2 regions of the Rubrivirga sp. SAORIC476 genome follow, and region 2 is predicted to be linked to the other one. Evidence: predicted binding sites of a transcription regulator. Region 2 holds the regulator's gene; the other holds the start of a gene.

What was found. Region 2 encodes HrcA, which represses chaperone genes, less so after heat shock. Its sites were predicted from a motif close to TNTTAGCACTCNCNNNNNGNGAGTGCTAANA; they were not measured.
Positions count from the first base shown of each region.
Region 1: the regulator HrcA is predicted to act here: its motif matches at 1,825-1,855, upstream of groES (co-chaperone GroES).

Region 1 covers NZ_MVOI01000002.1:84,688-94,168, reverse strand. The annotation lists gene groL (chaperonin GroEL) at 1-1,391, opposite strand, end outside; gene groES (co-chaperone GroES) at 1,479-1,772, opposite strand; gene B1759_RS00470 (DUF2085 domain-containing protein) at 1,956-2,444, shown strand; gene B1759_RS00465 (hypothetical protein) at 2,444-2,956, shown strand; gene B1759_RS00460 (DUF192 domain-containing protein) at 2,953-3,435, opposite strand; gene hemW (radical SAM family heme chaperone HemW) at 3,461-4,618, opposite strand; gene B1759_RS00450 (hypothetical protein) at 4,662-5,174, shown strand; gene B1759_RS00445 (DNA double-strand break repair nuclease NurA) at 5,214-6,371, shown strand; gene B1759_RS00440 (hypothetical protein) at 6,426-7,052, shown strand; gene B1759_RS00435 (hypothetical protein) at 7,068-7,571, opposite strand; gene B1759_RS00430 (acyl-CoA dehydrogenase family protein) at 7,650-8,981, shown strand; gene B1759_RS00425 (hypothetical protein) at 9,047-9,379, shown strand.
Region 2 covers NZ_MVOI01000003.1:385,235-394,715, reverse strand. The annotation lists gene B1759_RS03535 (DUF4105 domain-containing protein) at 1-318, opposite strand, end outside; gene nth (endonuclease III) at 508-1,347, shown strand; gene mscL (large conductance mechanosensitive channel protein MscL) at 1,478-2,017, shown strand; gene gpmI (2,3-bisphosphoglycerate-independent phosphoglycerate mutase) at 2,100-3,629, shown strand; gene B1759_RS03515 (DUF2231 domain-containing protein) at 3,672-4,187, shown strand; gene hrcA (heat-inducible transcriptional repressor HrcA) at 4,314-5,378, shown strand; gene B1759_RS03505 (nucleotide exchange factor GrpE) at 5,462-6,034, shown strand; gene dnaJ (molecular chaperone DnaJ) at 6,092-7,264, shown strand; gene B1759_RS03495 (flavin reductase family protein) at 7,447-7,983, shown strand; gene B1759_RS03490 (TIGR02757 family protein) at 7,985-8,788, opposite strand; gene B1759_RS19585 (DUF4342 domain-containing protein) at 8,850-9,290, opposite strand.

The sequences.
Region 1 (9,481 bases), on a different contig from region 2:
ACCACCGAGCCCTCGAGGCCAGCGTTGTTCACGATCTGGCGGAGCGGCTCCTCGAGCGCGCGGCGCACGATCCGGACACCGATCTGCTGGTCCTCGTTCTCGACCTCGAAGTTATCGAGTGCGGACAGGGCGCGAACGAGCGCGACGCCGCCACCGGGGACGATGCCCTCCTCGACCGCCGCGCGGGTGGCGTGGAGCGCGTCCTCGACGCGGGCCTTCTTCTCCTTCATCTCAGGCTCCGTGGCCGCGCCGATCTTGAGAACGGCGACGCCGCCGGACAGCTTGGCGAGGCGCTCCTGGAGCTTCTCACGGTCGTAGTCCGAGGTCGTGTTCTCGATCTGGCTGCGGATCTGGCCGATGCGGGCCTTGATGTCGTCCTCCGAACCGGCACCGTCCACGAGGGTCGTGTTGTCCTTCGTGATGACGACGCGGTTGACCTGGCCGAGCGAGTCCAGCGTCGCGTTCTCGAGCTTGTAGCCCATCTCCTCGGAGAGGAGCGTGCCGCCCGTGAGCGTGGCGATGTCGCCCAGCATGGCCTTGCGGCGGTCACCGAAGCCGGGCGCCTTGACGGCCGCGACGCGAAGCGTGCCGCGGAGCTTGTTGACGACCAGCGTGGCGAGCGCCTCGCCGTCGATGTCCTCCGCGACGATCAGGAGCGGCTTGCCCGACTGGGCGACCTTCTCCAGGACCGGCATGAGGTCCTTCATCGCCGAGATCTTCTTGTCGTGGATCAGGACGATCGCGTCCTCCAGCACCACCTCCATCGCGTCCGGGTCGGTCACGAAGTAGGGGGAGAGGTAGCCGCGGTCGAACTGCATGCCCTCGACCGTGTCGAGCGACGTGTCGGTGCCCTTGGCCTCGTCCACCGTGATGACGCCGTCCTTGCCGACCTTCTCCATCGCCTCGGCGATGAGGTCGCCGATCTCGGAGTCGTTGTTGGCCGAGATGGAGCCGACGGAGGCGATCTCCTCCTTGCCGCCGACCTCGCGCGAGAGGGTCTTCAGCTCCGCGACGACCTGGATGACGGCCTTGTCGATGCCGCGCTTGAGGTCCATCGGGTTGGCGCCCGAGTTGACCGAGCGCAGGCCCTGCGTCATGATCGCCTGGGCGAGCACGGTGGCCGTCGTGGTGCCGTCACCGGCGACGTCGGACGTCTTGGAGGCGACCTCCTTGACCATCTGCGCGCCGACGTTGGCGATCCGGTCCTCGAGCTCGATCTCCTTGGCGACAGTGACGCCGTCCTTGGTGACGGTCGGGGCGCCGAACTTCTTCTCGATGATGACGTTGCGGCCCTTCGGGCCGAGGGTCACCTTGACGGCGTTGGCGAGCGCGTCGACGCCCTCCTTGAGCTGGTTGCGGGCGTCCGCGTCGAACGTGATTTGCTTGGACATGTTTTTAGAGTAGGTACTGGGTTCGTGGTGACTGGGGACGGGGAGAGACGAGGCCGGGCGTACCCGATACCTCGTACCCCGTGCCGATTAGCTGTTGACGATCCCGAGGATGTCGGACTCGCGCATGATGAGGACATCCTCACCATCGAGCTGGATCTCGGTGCCGGCGTACTTGCCGTAGAGCACCGTGTCCTCCTCGGAGACGGTCATGTCGACCTTGGTCCCGTTCTCGACCTTGCCGGGGCCGACGGCGAGCACGGTGCCGCGCTGCGGCTTCTCCTTGGCGGTATCGGGGATGTAGAGGCCGCTGGCGGTCTGGGTCTCGGCGGCCTGGGGCTTGACGACGACGCGGTCGCCGAGCGGCTTGATGGATGCTGCCATGGGTGCAGTAGGTTGAAGGAAAGGGGAGGCGGCGGGGCCGCGGAACAGGTGCGTTTGGCACTCTCCCCGCGAGAGTGCTAGCGGTCTAACAGCGCCTGTCCTCCCCGGGTCCCTGCCGGATGATTAAGACGAGGTCAAGGCGGGGGCGCACCTCGGGGGAACCGCGGGCCGTAGGTTTCCGCCATGATTCGCCCTGGCACGCTCACCGTTGGCTGGGCCGTCGCGCTCAGCGCGGTCGGCGCACTCGCGGTACTCGCCGTGATCCCGCCCGCCCTCGGCGGAGACGCGGGCGCGATGCTTCACCATGCCTTCGCGGCCGTCTGCCACCAGATGCCGGAGCGGTCGCTCCACCTCCACGGCGGCCCCATCGCCCTCTGTCACCGGTGCTCGGGCATCCTCGTCGGACTGCTCGTGGGTCTGGCGGCCCTGCCCGGCCTCGGTGTGTCGGCGGCCCGAGGCATCGCCCGAGGCGCGCAGATCCAGTGGCTCGTGCTCGCGGCGCTCCCGACGGCTGCCGACTGGGCCGTCGGCGCCCTCGGGATCTGGGCCAACACCCCTGCCTCGCGACTTCTCACGGGCGCCCTGTTCGGCCTCGTCGCCGGCGCCATTCTGGGCGCCAACCTGCTCGCCCCCACCCGAGCGGTCCCGGTCTCACACCCCACCCCATCCTGATGCCCAGCAAGAGTTCCTCCATCCTCCTCGGCGTCGCCGTTTACGCGGTGTTCAGCCTCATCATCGGCTTCATCGCGGTCAACGGAGGTCAGGCGGCCCAGTACCTCGTGTCCGCGCTCTGCTGCCTCGCGGCTCTCCTCGGCCCTGCGCTGACGGTCTGGCATTACACCTCGACGAACGCGATCACGGTGCCCGCGGGGACGGGCGCTGGGCTCGGCGCCATCACGATCCTCGGCGGCGGGCTCGTGAACTACGTGATCAGTCGGGTGCTGCAGATGCTCGACGTGTACCCGACCGACGCCGAGATGGCCGAGCGGTCGCGCGACCAACTCATCGCCCAGGGCCTGGAGCCCGAGGCCATCGAGTCGGCCATGACGATGACCGAGATGATGCAGGGGCCGATCGGGGTGGCGGCGACCCTGGTGGTGCTGGCCGTCGTCGGCGCCCTCGCGGGAGCCGTCGCGGCGTCGGTCTTCAAGAAGGGGCCGGTGAGCGACTTCGGCTCGGCCTAGTCGGTCGTCCAGGTGATGCGGTCCCCCGGGACGAGCCCGATGCGCCGGGTGACACCCGCGGGGACCTCCACCACGAACTGGGCGGCGCCCTCGGACAGGACGTTGTCCAGCGAGTACGGGACGGTGTTCTCGACCGTGTTCAGCAGCGTCGAGTCGGCGGCGTAGAACTGGATGTCGAGCGGGCGGGGCGTGTTGGCCATGTAGAAGGCCTGCGGCTCGGCGCGCGGGAAGACGAACAGCATCCCGGTGTCGCCGGGGATGACGCTGCGCTGCATCAGGCCGCGAGCGCGCGACGAGTCGTCGTCCGCGATCTCGATGTCGATGGTCCGCAGCGTGTCGGCGCCGCGGACGAAGCTGAGCGAGCCGTCGATGCGGAACGGAATGGACGCCTCCGCCGACGGAGACGAGGCCGGGGCGGGAGCGGACTCTTTGCAGCCGACAGCGAGGACGGCGAGGGCGAGGACGAAAGCGGCGCGCATGGTCGAAGCGGGGGGATGCGGAAAGCTACCCTACGAGCTTCAGCGCGACGGCGTCGGCCACGGCGGCACCGTCGAGCGTCAGCCGAACCCGCCGCGGGGAGACCTCGACCAGGCCGGCGCCTTCGAGCGCCGCCAGTTCGGCGCGCTTGTCGGTCAGCAGGTCGATGCCGTAGTCCATCGCCAGCCGGTCCACGTCCAGGCCGTCGACGAGGCGCCGAAGGCCGAGCAGGATCGCCTCGTCCGCCAACTCGTCCGGGCCGATCTGCTCGCGCCAGTCGACGGGCGTCTCGCCCGCGAGCAGCAGCCCCTGCCAGCGCCCGAGGTGGGCCACGTCGGCCCAGCGCCAGCCGCGGCTGCGCGTCTCCCGCCAGAACGAGTGCGCGCTCGGCCCGAGCCCGATCATCGTCTCGTGCGTCCAGTAGCCCTCGTTGTGGCGGCTCCGGTGCCCCGGTCGCGCGAAGGACGACACCTCGTAGTGTTCGAAGCCCGCCTCGGCGAGGTAGCGGTGCGTGAACTCGTAGCGCTCACGCAGCAGCTCGTCGCCCTCGGGCACCACACGGCCGAGCGCGACCAGCTTGTGGAGCGGCGTTCTCTCCTCGACCGTCAGGCTGTACGTCGAGATGTGGGTGGCGCCCAGGCGGATCGCCTTCTGGAGGTTGGCCCCCCAGTGCTCGAACGGCTGGTCGGGGATGCCGAAGATGAGGTCGATCGACACGTCCCCGATGGTGGCGACGGCGGCCTCGGCACCCGCCTCGGCCTGGGCGGCGTCGTGGGCCCGGTTCATGAACGCGAGGTCGTCGTCGAAGAACGACTGGACGCCGAGCGAGAGGCGCGTCACGCCGAGGTCGCGGGCGGCACGGAGCCACGCGGCGCCGTCGGGTCCGGAGAGGTCCTCCGGGTTGGCCTCGACCGTCACCTCCTCCAGTGCCGCTGTGTCGAAGTGGTCGTGGGCGGCCTGGATCACGTCCGCCAGGGCGTCGGGCGAGAGGAGAGAAGGAGTCCCCCCGCCCAGGTACAGGGTGCGCAAAGGGGCCGTGGCACGGTATTCCTGGCCCATTCGCTCCGCCTCGGCGCGCAGCGCGCGGACGTAGCTGCCCTCGTCGCGGCGGGTCGTGGTGAAGTAGAAGTCGCAGTAGACGCAGCGCTGCGTGCAGAACGGGACGTGGACGTAGAGGCCAGCCAAGGGGAGAGGGTATTCTGAGCGTCCCCAACCCCCGACGGCCGACATGGGTGCCCTCTCCGACCGCATCATCGCCAAAGCCGAACGCCAGACCGGCTGCGAGATGCCCTACCTCCACACCCTGGCCGACACGTCCGGCGCGGCGTTCGCCCGCTGGATGCTGGCCATGCCGGCGACCACATACCGCGACAAGGCGTCGCTCGACGCGTGGCACCTCGCCCGCCTCGGCGCGACGCTCGCCCAGGACTGTGGGACCTGCGTTCAGGTGGTCGTCAGCATGGCGCGGAAGGAGGGACTCGCAGCGAGCACCTTGCAACTCGCGCTCGACGACCCCGCTCAGCTCCACGACGACGCCCAGGCCGCCTTCGCGTTTGGCCAGGCTGTCGCCTCCCAGGCCCCGGACGTGGCGGACCACGTGGCGCGGATGGAGGCGCTCTTCGGCCACGACGTCCACGTCGAGCTGGCGATGGCGGTCGCGACGTGTCTGATGTTTCCGGTCATCAAGCGGGGGCTGGGGCAGTCGCTGTCGTGCTCCATGGTGACCGTCCACATGGACTGAGGACGGGAGGTCGGGCGCGGCGCCCCGTTAGTTTGCGGTATGCTCGACTTCGCCCGCCTCGCTGCCCAGATCGCCGACTTCGCGACGTACCGCGTCGAGGAAGACCGTGCACAGGCGGGCCGACGGGAGCGAGCCCTCGGAGCGCTGGCCGACTGCGCCCCTACCTGGGAGGCCCTCGCCGAACGTGCGGAGGGAGAGACCGGCGGACCGCTCCGCGCCATTCCTCGCTCGCAGCCCGACGGGTGCCACGGCTGCGGCCCTCGGCCTGCGACCGTCACCGTGGTCGCCACGGACGGGTCGCAGATCTTCCCGGACCGCCACGTCGACCCGGCGTGCTACCTCCTCAACATCGGCCGGGTCGCGTTTCACTACGGGACGCTGGACCCGCCGCTCATCCAGGCCGAGCCCACGCTCCGATACCGCCAGCAGGACCTCGCCGAACTCGCCGAGGACGACTCGGATGCGTCGCCGCTCGACGTCACCTCGGAGGTCGTGTCCGCCCTGCGAGACGAGCTGGAACTCCGGTGGCTGTTCGAGACCGCCGCCGAGGAGCAACGCAGCGGACGCGACATCGTCGCGATGGCCGACGGGACGCTCATCCGCTGGATGCTGCGCGGGATGAAGAACCGCCGTCTCGAAGCGACCCTCCTCTCGCGCTACGTCGCCGAATTGGATCGCTTCAAGGAGGCCGGGATTCCAGTCTGCTCGTACGTCTCCCGGCCCGGCAATGCCGAGGTCGTCAACCTGCTTCGCCTGCACCTCGGCGAGCCCGACTGGGAGCCAGGCCCAAACTCGATCCGCGGGGTCCACGACCGCCACCTGTTCGAGGCGCATCTGGAGCCGGGCGAGCGGTCGGCCGTCTTCCTATCCCGGAGTGAGGTCCTGAAGGCCTATGGCGACCACCGCATCGTGGCCTTCTACGTCCACGGTGGCACCGAGGTGGGGCGGGTCGAGATGCCCGAGTGGGTGGCCGACCTGCCGGGCGGGCTGGACCTCGTCCAGTCTGTGGTGCTCGACCAGTGTGAGAAGGGGGGAGGATACCCGATCATCCTGCAAGAGGCGCACGAGCGGGCGGTCGTCCGGGCGCGCGAGACGGAGGTGTTTTATCGGATCCTCGCCCGGCAGGCCCGCGGGGCGGGAGCGGCCGCGCCGACGTACTCGGGGAAGGCGGCGTCGAAGCGGTCGCCGAGGGTGTAGAGGGATCAGGAGTCGGGAATGAGGAGTCAGGTAAGCGCCCTCCCCCGATATCTGTTGTCTGAGTCCTCGCACCCTGTCGCCGAAGTCATCGCCTCCAGCACCCGCGAGATCCTCGCGGAGGTCTACGTCGAGGCGCAGGTCCCTGCATTCGGCTCGTGGGTCGAGATCGAAACCGAGGACGGCATGGTGCTCTACGGGCTGGTGAGCCATGCCGAGACCGGCAGCGTCGAGCCCGGTCGGCAGGCGGTCGCGCTCGGGGCGCACTACGACCGCGACCGCATCCGGCGCGAGATGCCCCAGATCCTGGAGCTGGTCCGCACGACCGTCCGCGCGCAGGTGTTGGCGTACTGGGATGGGCAGAAGAAGGTCGAGGGACGCCCGCTCGTCCGCCAGACGCTGCCGCCCCGTCCGGCTGCGCTGCACGACCGCGTCCGCGTGTGTGGTCCCGATGCCGTCGCCGCGCTCGCGCAGCCATTCGACGTGTTGCGGACGTTGGCCCGGCACCCCGACCCGGCCGTCCCCGCAGACGACCTGCTGGCCGCCGCGCTCCGCAACCTCTACGAGGCGCACGGTGGAGGGGCCGACGGCGAGGCCGTGCTGGTCGACGCCGGACGCGCACTGGCCCGGCTCCTGGATGACGACCACGAACGGCTCCAGTCGATCCTCCGCAGGGTCCGTTGAGCCCGTTATTGCAGTCTAAAAAATGACGCCCGTGCGGACCGCCAGCACCGGGACCACCTCCGTGTCGCCGATGACCAGCGACGGATCCACCTCCGCATACAGCGACGTGTCGGTCAGCGGGATCGCGATGCCGTAGCCGAGGTGGAGGGAGGGGCCGCCGCCGCCGCCGCTGAAGGGCAGGAAGCCTCCGAAGCCGCCCAGCACGTAGCGCGCCGAGCCGTCGGAGGGCAGCATCACGATGACCGACACCTGCGGATTGAGGACGTAGCGCGTGTCGTCCGAGCCCCCGAACAGGTGCGCCCCCAGCCCGAGGCTGCCCGCCACCGACAGGTCTGCGTTGACGGGGATCGCGACGCGCCCGCGGATGCCGATCGAGGGGCCGTCCGGAATGACGTCCTGTCCGAGGACCGCGGTCGCGACGTCGAAGCCCGCCCCGTAGCGTGGGGCGACCGAGCCGCGCTGCGCGTCGGCCGCGGCGGCGGAGAGAACGACGGAGAGGGCGAGGATCAGGAAGCGCATGGGAAGACCGGCGAGGGCTGGGACGTACGTTGGCGGACGCGCGTTCTGCGCTCCCCCCACGCCTCGAAAGTACGGTCCATGTCCGACGCCTCCACCCCCATCCGCACCCCCTCGCTCGTGACCTCCGGAGACGGCGGCCCCAACCTGGATCTTCAGGACGAAGGCCAGTCCGGCGATCCGTCGGCCTTCCGCGGCCTCGGCTACGAGCCGGACGGCGTCGACAACGGCGCCTACGACCCGTCGGCCTTCCAGGGGCTCGACTTCTACCGGATCGACGACCTGCTGACCGACGACGAGAAAGCGCACCGCGACCGGGTCCGCGCCTACGTCACCGAGGCGGTCCTCCCGGTCATCGAGCAGCACGCCCAGGCGCTGACCTTCCCGATGGCCACCGCTCGCGACCTGGCGTCGATGGGCGTGATCGGCCCGACCATCCCGACCGAGTACGGCGGCCTCGGCGCCTCCTCTGTGACCTACGGGCTGATGATGCAGGAGGTCGAGCGTGCCGACAGCGGCCTGCGGTCGTTCTGCTCCGTGATGGGTTCGCTCGTCATGTACCCGATCTACACCTATGGGTCGGAGGAGCAGAAGCGCCACTGGCTGCCCCGGCTGGCGACGGCCGAGGCCATCGGCTGTTTCGCGCTGACGGAGCCCAACGTCGGCTCGAACCCCGGAGCGATGCAGACGCGCGCGGTCCGGGACGGCGACGACTACATCCTGACGGGCCACAAGCGCTGGAGCACGAACGCGTCCATCGCCGACGTGGCGGTCGTCTGGGCGAAGGACGACGAGGGTGAGGTCCGCGGCTTCCTGGTCGAGACCGATCTGCGCGGCGTGTCGACGCCGCGCATCATGGACAAGTGGTCGCTGCGGGCCGCCGTGACCAGCGAGGTTGTCCTCGACGAGGTGCGGGTGCCCGCCTCGGCGATGCTGCCGAACGTGAAGGGGCTCAAGGGGCCGCTCTCGTGCCTCACCCAGGCCCGCTACGGCATCGCCTGGGGCGTGATCGGCGCAGCGCTCTCGTGCTACGACGCGGCGCTCCAGCACACGACCTCGCGCGTCCAGTTCGGCAAGCCCATCGCCGGCTTCCAACTGGTCCAGAACCACATCGCCGACATGCTGGCCGAGATCACGAAGGCCCAGCTCGTCGGCTGGCGTCTCGGCCGGATGAAGGACGAGGGCACGATGCGCCCGGCCCACGTCTCGCTCGCCAAGCGCGACAACGTCCGCACGGCGCTCGCCGTCGCGCGGCAGAGCCGCCAGTTGCTCGGCGGCAACGGCGTCCTCGGCATCTACCCGGTGATGCGCCACATGGCCAACCTCGAGTCCGTCGTCACCTACGAGGGCACCGACGAGGTGCACACGCTGGTGCTCGGCATGGAGGCCACCGGCATCAACGCCTTCTCCTGAGGCGTGGTCGGGCGCAACGTCGGCTTCCGGGCCCCGTAGGGCGGAGGATCACACCCTCCGCCATCATGCCAGCTGCAGAAGTCGTCGCCTTGCTCTCGATCTTTATCGGCCTGCCGTGGGTCGTGTTCTCCGGCATCGCCAAGGTCAAGACCGCGGGGTCCCGTTCGGCCGGAAAGGGGGGCTCCGGAATCCGGAAAAGCGAACTGGAAGCGCTGGTCGCGGTCTCCGTCGAGGAGGCGACCGCGCCGCTGCTCCGCCGCGTCGAAGTGCTGGAGGCCATCCTGACGGACGAAAACGAGGCGCTCGACCGTATCGATCCGGCCGTGCTTGCGGGGGTGATCGACCCGAGCGCCGAGGCAGACGACTGGGCGGACGCGCCGCGACGGGCCCGCGCCTGACGACGGCCGGTCCGCGTGACGCGAGGACAACAAGCGGCGGCAAACAGACCCACGGCCGCCGGTCCTCGCCTCCACAGGGGAGGAGCATGTCGAGCGAGCCCT
Region 2 (9,481 bases):
CATGTAATCCAGCGACCCGCGCAGGAAGCGGACCACGAAGAACGGCTGGTCGAAGGAGAACGTCCCGAAGTTGTACGTCCGGTCCATCCCCGCTGCGTCGTCGCGGATGCGGATGGCGCTGTGGCCGAAGAGGCTGTAGACCTCGTCGCCGGGCAGCATGGTGAGGAGGGACACGCGCGCCGAGTCGGACAGCCCCACGGGGGGCTCGGTGAACGGCTGGAGGGTGTCGACGGGGCCTGTGGTCGGCGCGGTCGGGTCTTGGGCCGAGGCGAGGAGGCCGAGGGCGACGGTCAGCAGCAGGAGGAGCACGCGCATCATGGCGCCAAACTACCCGACGGCTGAGTCCGGGCCGTAGCCTGGGGCATGTCCCCGTTCTCCGCCGTCCGCTTTCGCGGGACGTGGCGCCCGCGTGCGGGTCGATGTGGCGTCGCCCGTGGTCGAGCGGGTGCGCCGGTGGGGCACACCGCGAGGCGGGTAGCTTGGCGAGCGAACCCCGCCCCGGACCCTGTGACCCGCAAGGAGAAAGCCGCCCTCGTCCTCGACCGCCTCCGCGTCGCAATCCCCGCTCCGGAGACTGAACTCCAGTACCGGACCGAGTTCGAACTGCTGATCGCCGTCATCCTGTCGGCTCAGTGCACCGACGAGCGGGTCAACCTGGTCACCCCCGCGCTCTTCGAGGCTTACCCGGACGCCCGCGCGATGGCCGAGGCCGAGGCCGACGAGATCTTTCCGTTCATCCGCTCGGTCACGTATCCCAACAACAAGGCCACGGCGCTCGCCAAAACGGCGCGGATGCTACGCGACGACTTCGGCGGCGAGGTGCCGCGCGCGCATGCCGACCTCGTCAAGCTGGCTGGCGTCGGGCGGAAGACGGCCAACGTGGTGGTCTCGGTCGCCTTCGGAGACGCCGCCATCGCGGTCGATACGCACGTCTTCCGCGTCGCCAACCGGATCGGCATCGTGCGCGACAAGAAGACGCCGGACGGGGTCGAGAAGGCCCTCCACCGGGTCATCCCCAGGGACGAGTGGGCGGAGGCGCATCACCTGTTCATCCTGCACGGGCGGTACACCTGCCTCGCTCGCGCGCCGAAGTGCGAGGTGTGCCCGCTCACCGACCTGTGCGACTACTTCGCGTCGCTCCAGGCCCTCCCCGAACCGCTGAAGGGCCTCGACCCGAAGCAGGGGCGCTATTACTCGAAGACGGCCAAGCGCTACTTCGACACGCCCGCTACGAAGGTGGACCGCCACGGCACCGAGCAGATCGCCGACCCGTGGTCGGGCTCGATGAACGTCTTCGACGCCCGCACGGGCCAGACGACCAAGAAGGTCAAGGACTATCGGGTGTAGCCCGCTTCGCGCGCGGGCAAGGGGAGAATGAAAAGGGGCCGCGGCCCCCCACCTCGGCGCCGAGGTGGGCACACCTTCCCCTCGTCCCCTCGTCCCCTCGTCCCCTCGTCCCCTCGTCCCCTCGTCCACCGTGTCTCTGCTTTCTGACTTCAAGTCCTTCGCGTTGCGGGGCAACCTGATCGACCTCGCCATCGGCTTCACCGTCGGCGCGGCGTTCACGACGGTCGCCCAGTCGCTCGTCAACGACCTCATCATGCCGCCCATCGGGCTGCTCCTCGGCAGCACCGACTTTTCAGACTACTACCTCCTGTTGAAGTCGGGTGACGCGGCGACGGGGCCGTACCCGACGCTGGAGGCCGCCCAGGCGGCGGGCGCGGTGACGCTCAACTACGGTGCGTTCCTGACCCACCTGCTGACGTTTCTCGTCGTGGCTCTGGCCGTCTTCGTCCTCGTGCGGGCGGTGAAGCGCGCCTCGGAGCAGATCCAGGACGAGTTCGGCGCGGCCGAGGCCGACACCCCGGATCAGCCGGACACCAAGAAGTGCGCCTACTGCCGGGAGGCCGTGCCCTTCAAGGCCAGCCGCTGCTCGCACTGCACGTCGTTCCTCGGCACCGACGGCGGTCCGCTCACGCCGGACGGGACCATCACGCCTGGGGGACCTGCGGACTGAGGCGCGGCCTCAAATACTTCTGGGCCCCCTCTCCCGCGCTGTCTGCGCGGACCCATCTTTCCGAACTCCGAACTCCGAACTCGTGACCCACAAGCACCTCCTTCTCATCCTCGACGGCTACGGCATCGCCGAGGACCCGTCGGTCTCCGCCATCGCCGCAGCGAGGACGCCGTTCCTCGACGATCTGTTCGGCTCCAATCCCACCTCGACGCTGGAGGCGTCCGGCCGGGCGGTCGGGTTGCCGGCGGGACAGATGGGCAACTCGGAGGTCGGGCACCTCAACCTGGGCGCCGGGCGCGTGGTGTACCAGGACATCACGCGGATCGACAAGGCCATCGAGGAAGGCTCGCTGGCCGAGAACGCGGTGCTGCTCGGTGCCATCCAGCACGCGCAGGCCACCGGCGGGCGGCTCCACCTGATGGGCCTCGTGTCCGACGGCGGTGTCCACTCCCACCTCAACCACGTCGCGGCGCTCCTCAAGATGGCGGCGCATGAGGGGCTGCTGGGGGATCGCGTCGTGATCCACGCGTTCACGGACGGGCGCGACACGGGGCCGCAGGCGGGCGCCGGGTACGTCCGCCTCCTCCAGGCGGCGGCCGAAGCGGCCGGGGCCGGGGTGATCGGGTCCGTCGTCGGGCGCTACTTCGCGATGGACCGCGACCAGCGCTGGGAGCGCACGGAGACGGCGTACCGGCTCCTGACCGACGGGGTGGGGGAGAGCTACGCCGACCCGGCGGCGTTTCTGGAGGCGAGCTACGCCGACGGCACGACGGACGAGTTCGTCCAGCCGGGCGTCCTGGGCGACGGCGCGGGCACGCGCATCGAGGACGGCGACGCGGTCGTCTTCTTCAACTTCCGCTCCGACCGCGGGCGCCAGCTCACGCGCGCCTTCCGCGAGGTCGGCTTCTCAGGCTTCGAGCGGACGCCGCCGGACGTAGCATACGTCACCATGACGCGCTACAGCGCCGAGTTCGACGTGCCGGTCGCGTTCGACAAGGACAACCTCCCGGCCACGCTGGGCGAGGTCATCTCGAACGCAGGCCTGACGCAACTCCGGGCGGCCGAGACCGAGAAGTACCCCCACGTCACGTTCTTCTTCAACGGCGGGCGAGAGGTCCAGTACCCCGGCGAGTCGCGCGTTCTGGCCCAGAGCCCGAAGGTGGCGACGTACGACCTCCAGCCGGAGATGAGCGCGCCGGAGCTGGCGTCGCGCGTCGCCGAAGCGATCCAGACGGAGGCGCCGGACCTGATCGTGCTCAACTTCGCCAACCCCGACATGGTGGGCCACACGGGCGTGTTCGACGCCGCCGTGGCCGCCGTCGAGGCCGTGGATGCGGCGGCCAGGGTCGTCGTCGAGGCGGCGCGCGGGGCGGGCTACACGGTGGAGGTCCTGGCCGATCACGGCAACGCGGACAAGATGCGCAACCCGGATGGCTCGCCGCACACGGCCCACACGACCGCGCTCGTGCCGCACGCGATCGTGCGCGACGGCTTCGACGGCCCCATCCGTCCCGGCGCGTTGGGCGACGTGGCGCCCACCATCCTCGCCCTGATGGGCGTCCCCCAGCCGCCCGAGATGACGGGCACGTCGCTGGTCGATGTCACCTCGTAGCGAGTCGGGCGTAGGACCCGCTCTCGCTCGCTAACCCACGCCATGGACCTCATCACGCAGTACGACATCCCCTTCCTGCACCCGCTGGCGGTGCACTTCCCGTTGGTGTTGCTGCTGCTCGCGGCGGCGTCGGCCGGGTTGTACCTGCTGCTGGGGCGCGCCGTCTGGCGGCAGGCTGGGCTCGTGCTGTTCCTCCTGGGGACGCTCGGCGCGTGGGCGGCCGCGGAGACGGGGCACGATCTGAAGAACGCCGTCGAAGGCGACCCGATGGTCGAACTGGTCGTGGAGCGCCACGAGAGCGGGGCGGAGTGGACGCTCTGGATGAGCGCGCTGGCGACCTTCCTCTTCGCGCTCGTGTCGGCTGCACAGCTCCGCCTGCCACGTCGGGTGCCGACCGCGGACGCGGCCGATGCGGCTGCACCCGCGCCGACGCCGAGGCGGACGCGCGAGCCACTCTGGGGGCGCCTGCTGGTGCTGCTGCCCGCCCTCGCCGCGGCGGCGCTGGTCGCCTGGACCGCCCACCTCGGCGGCCTCATGGTCTGGGGCGTGCCGCGGTAGGGGGAGGACGAGGGGCGGATCGCACACCGTGCGACGGCGGACGTCCGCCGTCTGCTCCGTGAAGCCTCCGGGCAGGAGCCCACGCCGACGAACGACCGCTCGGGTACATTCGTTGACCGACCTGCTATGGCGTTCCCCGACTCTGACCCGCTCACCACCCGCCAGGAGGACGTGCTCCGTCGCGTCGTCCAGCACTTCATCGACACGGCCTCGCCGGTCGGGTCGAAGGCACTCGCCGAGGCGGTGGAGCTGTCGAGTGCGTCCGTCCGCTCCACGATGCGCGATCTGGAGGACGCGGGCTACCTTGGCCACCCTCACACGTCCGCCGGGCGCGTGCCCACCGAGCGGGGCTACCGCACGTACGTGGACTCGCTGATGGACGTGACGGGGCTCTCGGACCGCGAGGCGTCGTTGCTGCGAGAGAGCATCCGCCGCCGACTCGGAGACCTGGAGGCCGTCGCCCGCGAGACGAGCCGCCTGCTCGGCCGCCTCAGTCAACTGCTCGGCGTCGTGCTGACGCCGAGTCTGTCGACCGGCGTGCTGGAGCGCATCGAGGTCGTCCCGCTCGGTGCCACCCGCGTGCTGTTCGTGCTCGCCCTGCGCGGCGGGCTCGCGCGGACGGTCGCGGCCGAGGTCGATGTGGTCATCGACGAGCGCGCCCTCGACGGCATCGTGCGGCGCCTCAATGAGCGCCTCGCGGGCCACTCGCTGGAGGAGATCCGCCGAACCGGCCGCGAGCGCGTCCGTGACCTCGCCGAGGAGGACGGGACGGGCATCGTGCGCGTGGTCCTCCGCGACGGCAAGGCGCTCTTCCGCGAGGTCGCCCCCGAGCGCCGGGCCGCCATCGGAGGGGCCCAGCACCTCGTCGCCCAGCCCGAGTTCTCCAGCCCCGAGTGGGTCCGCGACGTGGTCGAGCTGGCCGAGAGCGAGGACGTGGTGGTCCACCTGCTGGAGACGCCGCGCCTCGTCGACCCCACTGACCCCGACCGGGCGGTCGTGCTGATCGGCCGCGAGGTCGGCCGCGGGCGCCCTGGCGACGGGCCCTCGTACTCCGTCGTGACCGCTCCCTACCGCCTCGGCGACGGCGTCGGCGCGGTGGCCGTGCTCGGGCCGACGCGCATGGACTACAGCCGCGCGGTTGGCCTCGTCGAGTACGTCGCCTCGCTGCTCGGCGACGAGGCCTCCGACTAGACCTCGTCTCCTTTTCCCACTCGTTTCGTTCCCCTCCGGCGCCGCGGGTCCGATTTTACCGAGCCCGGTCCTTCCTTCTGCACATGGCCGACCGCCCCGTTTCCCCTTCCGACGCCCACTTCTCCGACGAAGCCGTCGCCGAGCCCGACGCCACCTCCGAGGAGACGACCGCACCTGACGCCACGGCCGAGGCCGCTGCGGCGGCCGAGGAGATCCAGCGCCTCGAAGACCGCCTGCTTCGCGTCACCGCCGAGTACGACAACTACCGCCGCCGGTCCGTGACCGACCGCGAGGAGGCCGTCCGCCAGGGCCGCCGGGCCGTCCTGGTCCCCATTCTGGACGTGTACGACGACCTTGCCCGGTCGCTCGACGCCGCCGAGCGTGCCGCCCAGCAGGACGCCGGCTCGGGGTCCTTCGACGTGCTCCGCCAGGGCATCGACTTGGTGTTCCAGAAGTTCGGCGACGCGCTGAAGAAGGTCGGCGTGGTGCCCATCGAGGCGGTCGGACAGCCGTTCGACGAGGCGGAGCACGAGGCCATGATGCAGCAGCCCGCGCCTGACGGCACCGAGTCCGGCACGGTCTTGGCCGAGATCCAGCCCGGTTACCGGCTCGGCGACCGCGTCCTGCGCCACGCCCGCGTCATCGTCGCCGAGTAGCGGCAACCCCTCGCGCTCGCGTCCGTAGCGCTCCCCGCCCCCCCACCGACCGCCCCGATGCCCGCTGACACCGCCGAGCGCGACTTCTACGACGTCCTGGGTGTCGCCCGGACGGCGACGGCCGACGAGATCAAGAAGGCCTACCGCAAGCGGGCCATGGAGTCGCACCCGGACCGCAACCCGGGCGACGCCGAGGCGGAGGTCCGCTTCAAGGAGGCCGCCGAGGCCTATGAGGTGCTGTCGGATCCCGACAAGCGCGCGCGGTACGACCGGTTCGGCCGTGCCGGGCTGGGCGGCGCGGCAGGCGGTCCGCAGGGCGGGTTCACCGACATCTCGGACATCTTCTCGGCCTTCTCCGACATCTTCGGCGGCGAGAGCCGCTTCGAGGATGTGTTCGGGCGCCGGCCGGGCCAGCGACGCGGGCAGGGCCGCCCCGGCACCGACCTCCGCGTTCGCCTCGCGCTCACACTGGAGGAAGTGGCCGAGGGCGTCGAGCGGCAGCTCAAGCTCCGGAAGTACGTCGGCTGCGACCACTGCGCCGGTACGGGCGCCGAGGACAAGCAGAACGGGTTTTCCACCTGCCCGACGTGTCAGGGCTCCGGCGAGGTCCGCCAGGTGTCGAGTTCGTTCTTCGGCCAGTTCGTCAACGTGCAGCCGTGCCCGACCTGCGAGGGCGAGGGGCGGACGATCGACGAGCGCTGCACCGTCTGCTCGGGCGAGGGCCGGGTGAAGGGCGAGGAGACCGTCACCGTCGAAGTGCCTGCGGGGGTCTCGGGCGGCCACTACCTCCAGATCCGCGGCGCGGGCAACGCGGGCGTTCGCGGCGGCGCGGCGGGTGCGCTGCGCGTCGAGATCGACGAACGCGCCCACGAGCACTTCCAGCGCGAAGGGCTCGACGTGGTGTACGACCTCTTCCTCTCGTTCCCGGACGCCGCGCTCGGCACCGAGGCGACCGTCCCCACGCTGAAGGGCCGCGCCAAGCTCCAGATCGACAGCGGCATCCAGAGCGGACGCGTCCTGCGGATGCGGGGTCGCGGTCTGCCGGAGGTCGGTGGAGGGCGCCGCGGCGACCAACTCGTGCGCGTTCACGTCTGGACGCCCGAGCAGGTGTCGCCGGCGCTCCGCGAGGCCCTCGAACAACTGCGCCTGGAGCCCGACCTCAAGCCGTCGCCCGGCTCGAAGGACCGCAAGGGCTTCTTCAGCCGCGTCAAGGACGCGTTCACGAGCTAGGCGGGACCCGTCTGGGGCCTGTCGGAAGGAGTCTGAGGCAGGGGAGAGGGAGGCGACGGCGGTGGCTCCGAGTCCTCTCGCCTCGACACCGAAGTGGGGCGGGTGAGATCGTCGCGGCGAGCCGTCCCGTCGGGACCTCCGCCCGTTCAGGCACGTCCCACAGGCCAACGCTCTCGCCTTCCGTGCCTACCCCGCCGCCGACCGACCTCGCGCCTGAGCGCCCCGCTGCCGTCCCAGCGACGGGCGCTGCGCTCCGCCATGCGCTGCGCGACCTGCCCTCGCCCGTCGTGGTGGTTACCACCGAGACCGAGACCGGTCCGCGTGGCGCGACGATCGGGTCGTTCACCAGCGTCTCCCTCGACCCACCGCTCGTGTCGGTCAACGTGACGCACGGCACCCAACTCCACGACGCGCTCACCGAGGCGGACACCTGGGCCGTCCACCTGCTCGCCGCCGACCAGGCCGAGATCGCGTCGCACTTCGCCGTGCCGGATGTGAACGGGGAGGACCAGCTGGCGCCCTTCGGCCACGTCCGCGGGGGCGGGCCGCCGCTGCTGCGCGGGTCGCTTGGCGTGTTGCTCTGCCGGCCCCACGCGCACTTCGAGGCGGGCGACCACACCGTGTTCGTTGGCGCGGTGACGCACGTGATCGAGGGCGCTGGTCGGGACCCGCTCCTCTACTACCGCCAGTCGTACCGCGCGATCGGGAACGAGGTGTGAGTCAGCCCGCCCCGCGAGCGGGATCTGCGACCTCGGGCATCTCGTCGCCGCCGTAGGCGCCGAGGCCGAACAGCGCGAAGTCGTAGCGCGCTGGGTCCGCGGGGTCGAGCGCGCGGCACACGTCGGTGAGTTCCTGGACCGCCCGCCAGTCGTCATACCTGCGCGAGAGGAGGCCGAGCCGCCTCGCCTGAGTGCCCGTGTGGACGTCGAGCGGGATCACGAGCTGGCTCGGGCGTACGTTCGCCCACAGGCCGAGGTCGACCGGGCCGGGGCGCGTCATCCAGCGGGCGTACATCGCGAGTCGCTTGCACGCGCTCCCGGAAGAGGGACGCGCGAGATGCTTCGTCCGCATCCCGGCCTCTGGGACCGCGGTGAGTAGCGTGTCCGAGAACGTCTGGATGGCCGGTCCGATGTCGTCCTCGTCGGAGAGCCCGCTCGCGAAGAGAGCCCCGAGGGAGCCGTGCGCCTCCAGCACGGCCCGGAGGGAACGGGTCAGCGCGATGGCGTCGGCCGACGAGAACGTGCGGTGCTTGAAGCCGTCGAGGCGGTCGGCACGGGCCAGCGTGAAGTCGCGCACGAAGCGGTGCGGGCGCGCGTCCATCCGGTCGACCAGGTCGGCCAGCTTGTTCAGGATCGTCGCCCGGCGGCCCCAGGCCAGCACGGCGGCGAACAGGCCGATCACCTCCTGGTCCGCAGGGTCGTCGAAGGCGTGGACCACCGAGATGGGGTCCTCGTCGATGAACGCGGTCCGCTCGTACCGAGCGACCAGTGGGTCGAGAAGGGCGCGGGCGTCGGCGGGGGCCATCGGAAACGGCGCGCGGGCCGCTCCGTCGTGGAGCGGCCCGCGCGGCAGGGGAGGGGAGAGGCTACTCGGCAGGCGGCTTGCCGACGGTCTTGTCGGCGGCATCCTCGTCCTCGGCGCCCGCGTCGAGCGTGTTCACGTTGGCGACGGCCTCGTCCGAGGTGTCGTCGGCCGCCTCGTCCGAGTCTTCGCGCTCGATGACCAGCGTCACGTCGGACACGAGGGCGGCCAGCGCGCCGACGGCCGAGAGGACCGGGTTGAGCAGAAGGGCCGCAGCCCCGGCCCCGACGCCGACCGTCAGGGGGATCTCGAGGAGCACCTTCTCGCCGCGCTTGATGGCGACGCGCTTCACGTTGGCGTCCTCGATCAGGTCGCGGACCTTGTCGACGAGCTGGTTGGAGGCCACCTTGAGTTCCTCGGCGGCCTCGGAGGCGCGGGACTTGGCGGCGTCGGCGAGGCGCTGGGCCTCTGACTGGAGGGTGGGCTCGGGCTTCGGATCGGGCATGGGCGGGAGGGGAAGGGAGGGAATCGTGGTGCACGGTACGCCGTTCCGGTTGTTTCGTTCGCCCTCGTGCAGAGTGGGATTCTCTCCTCGGCGGACGGATCTCCACGGTCGGCGGGTGAGGCGGAAGACCGAGCACTCCGGGCCGATGCTGATAGTCGGCGCCTCCCTCTGCGATACGTGACAGGTTGCCT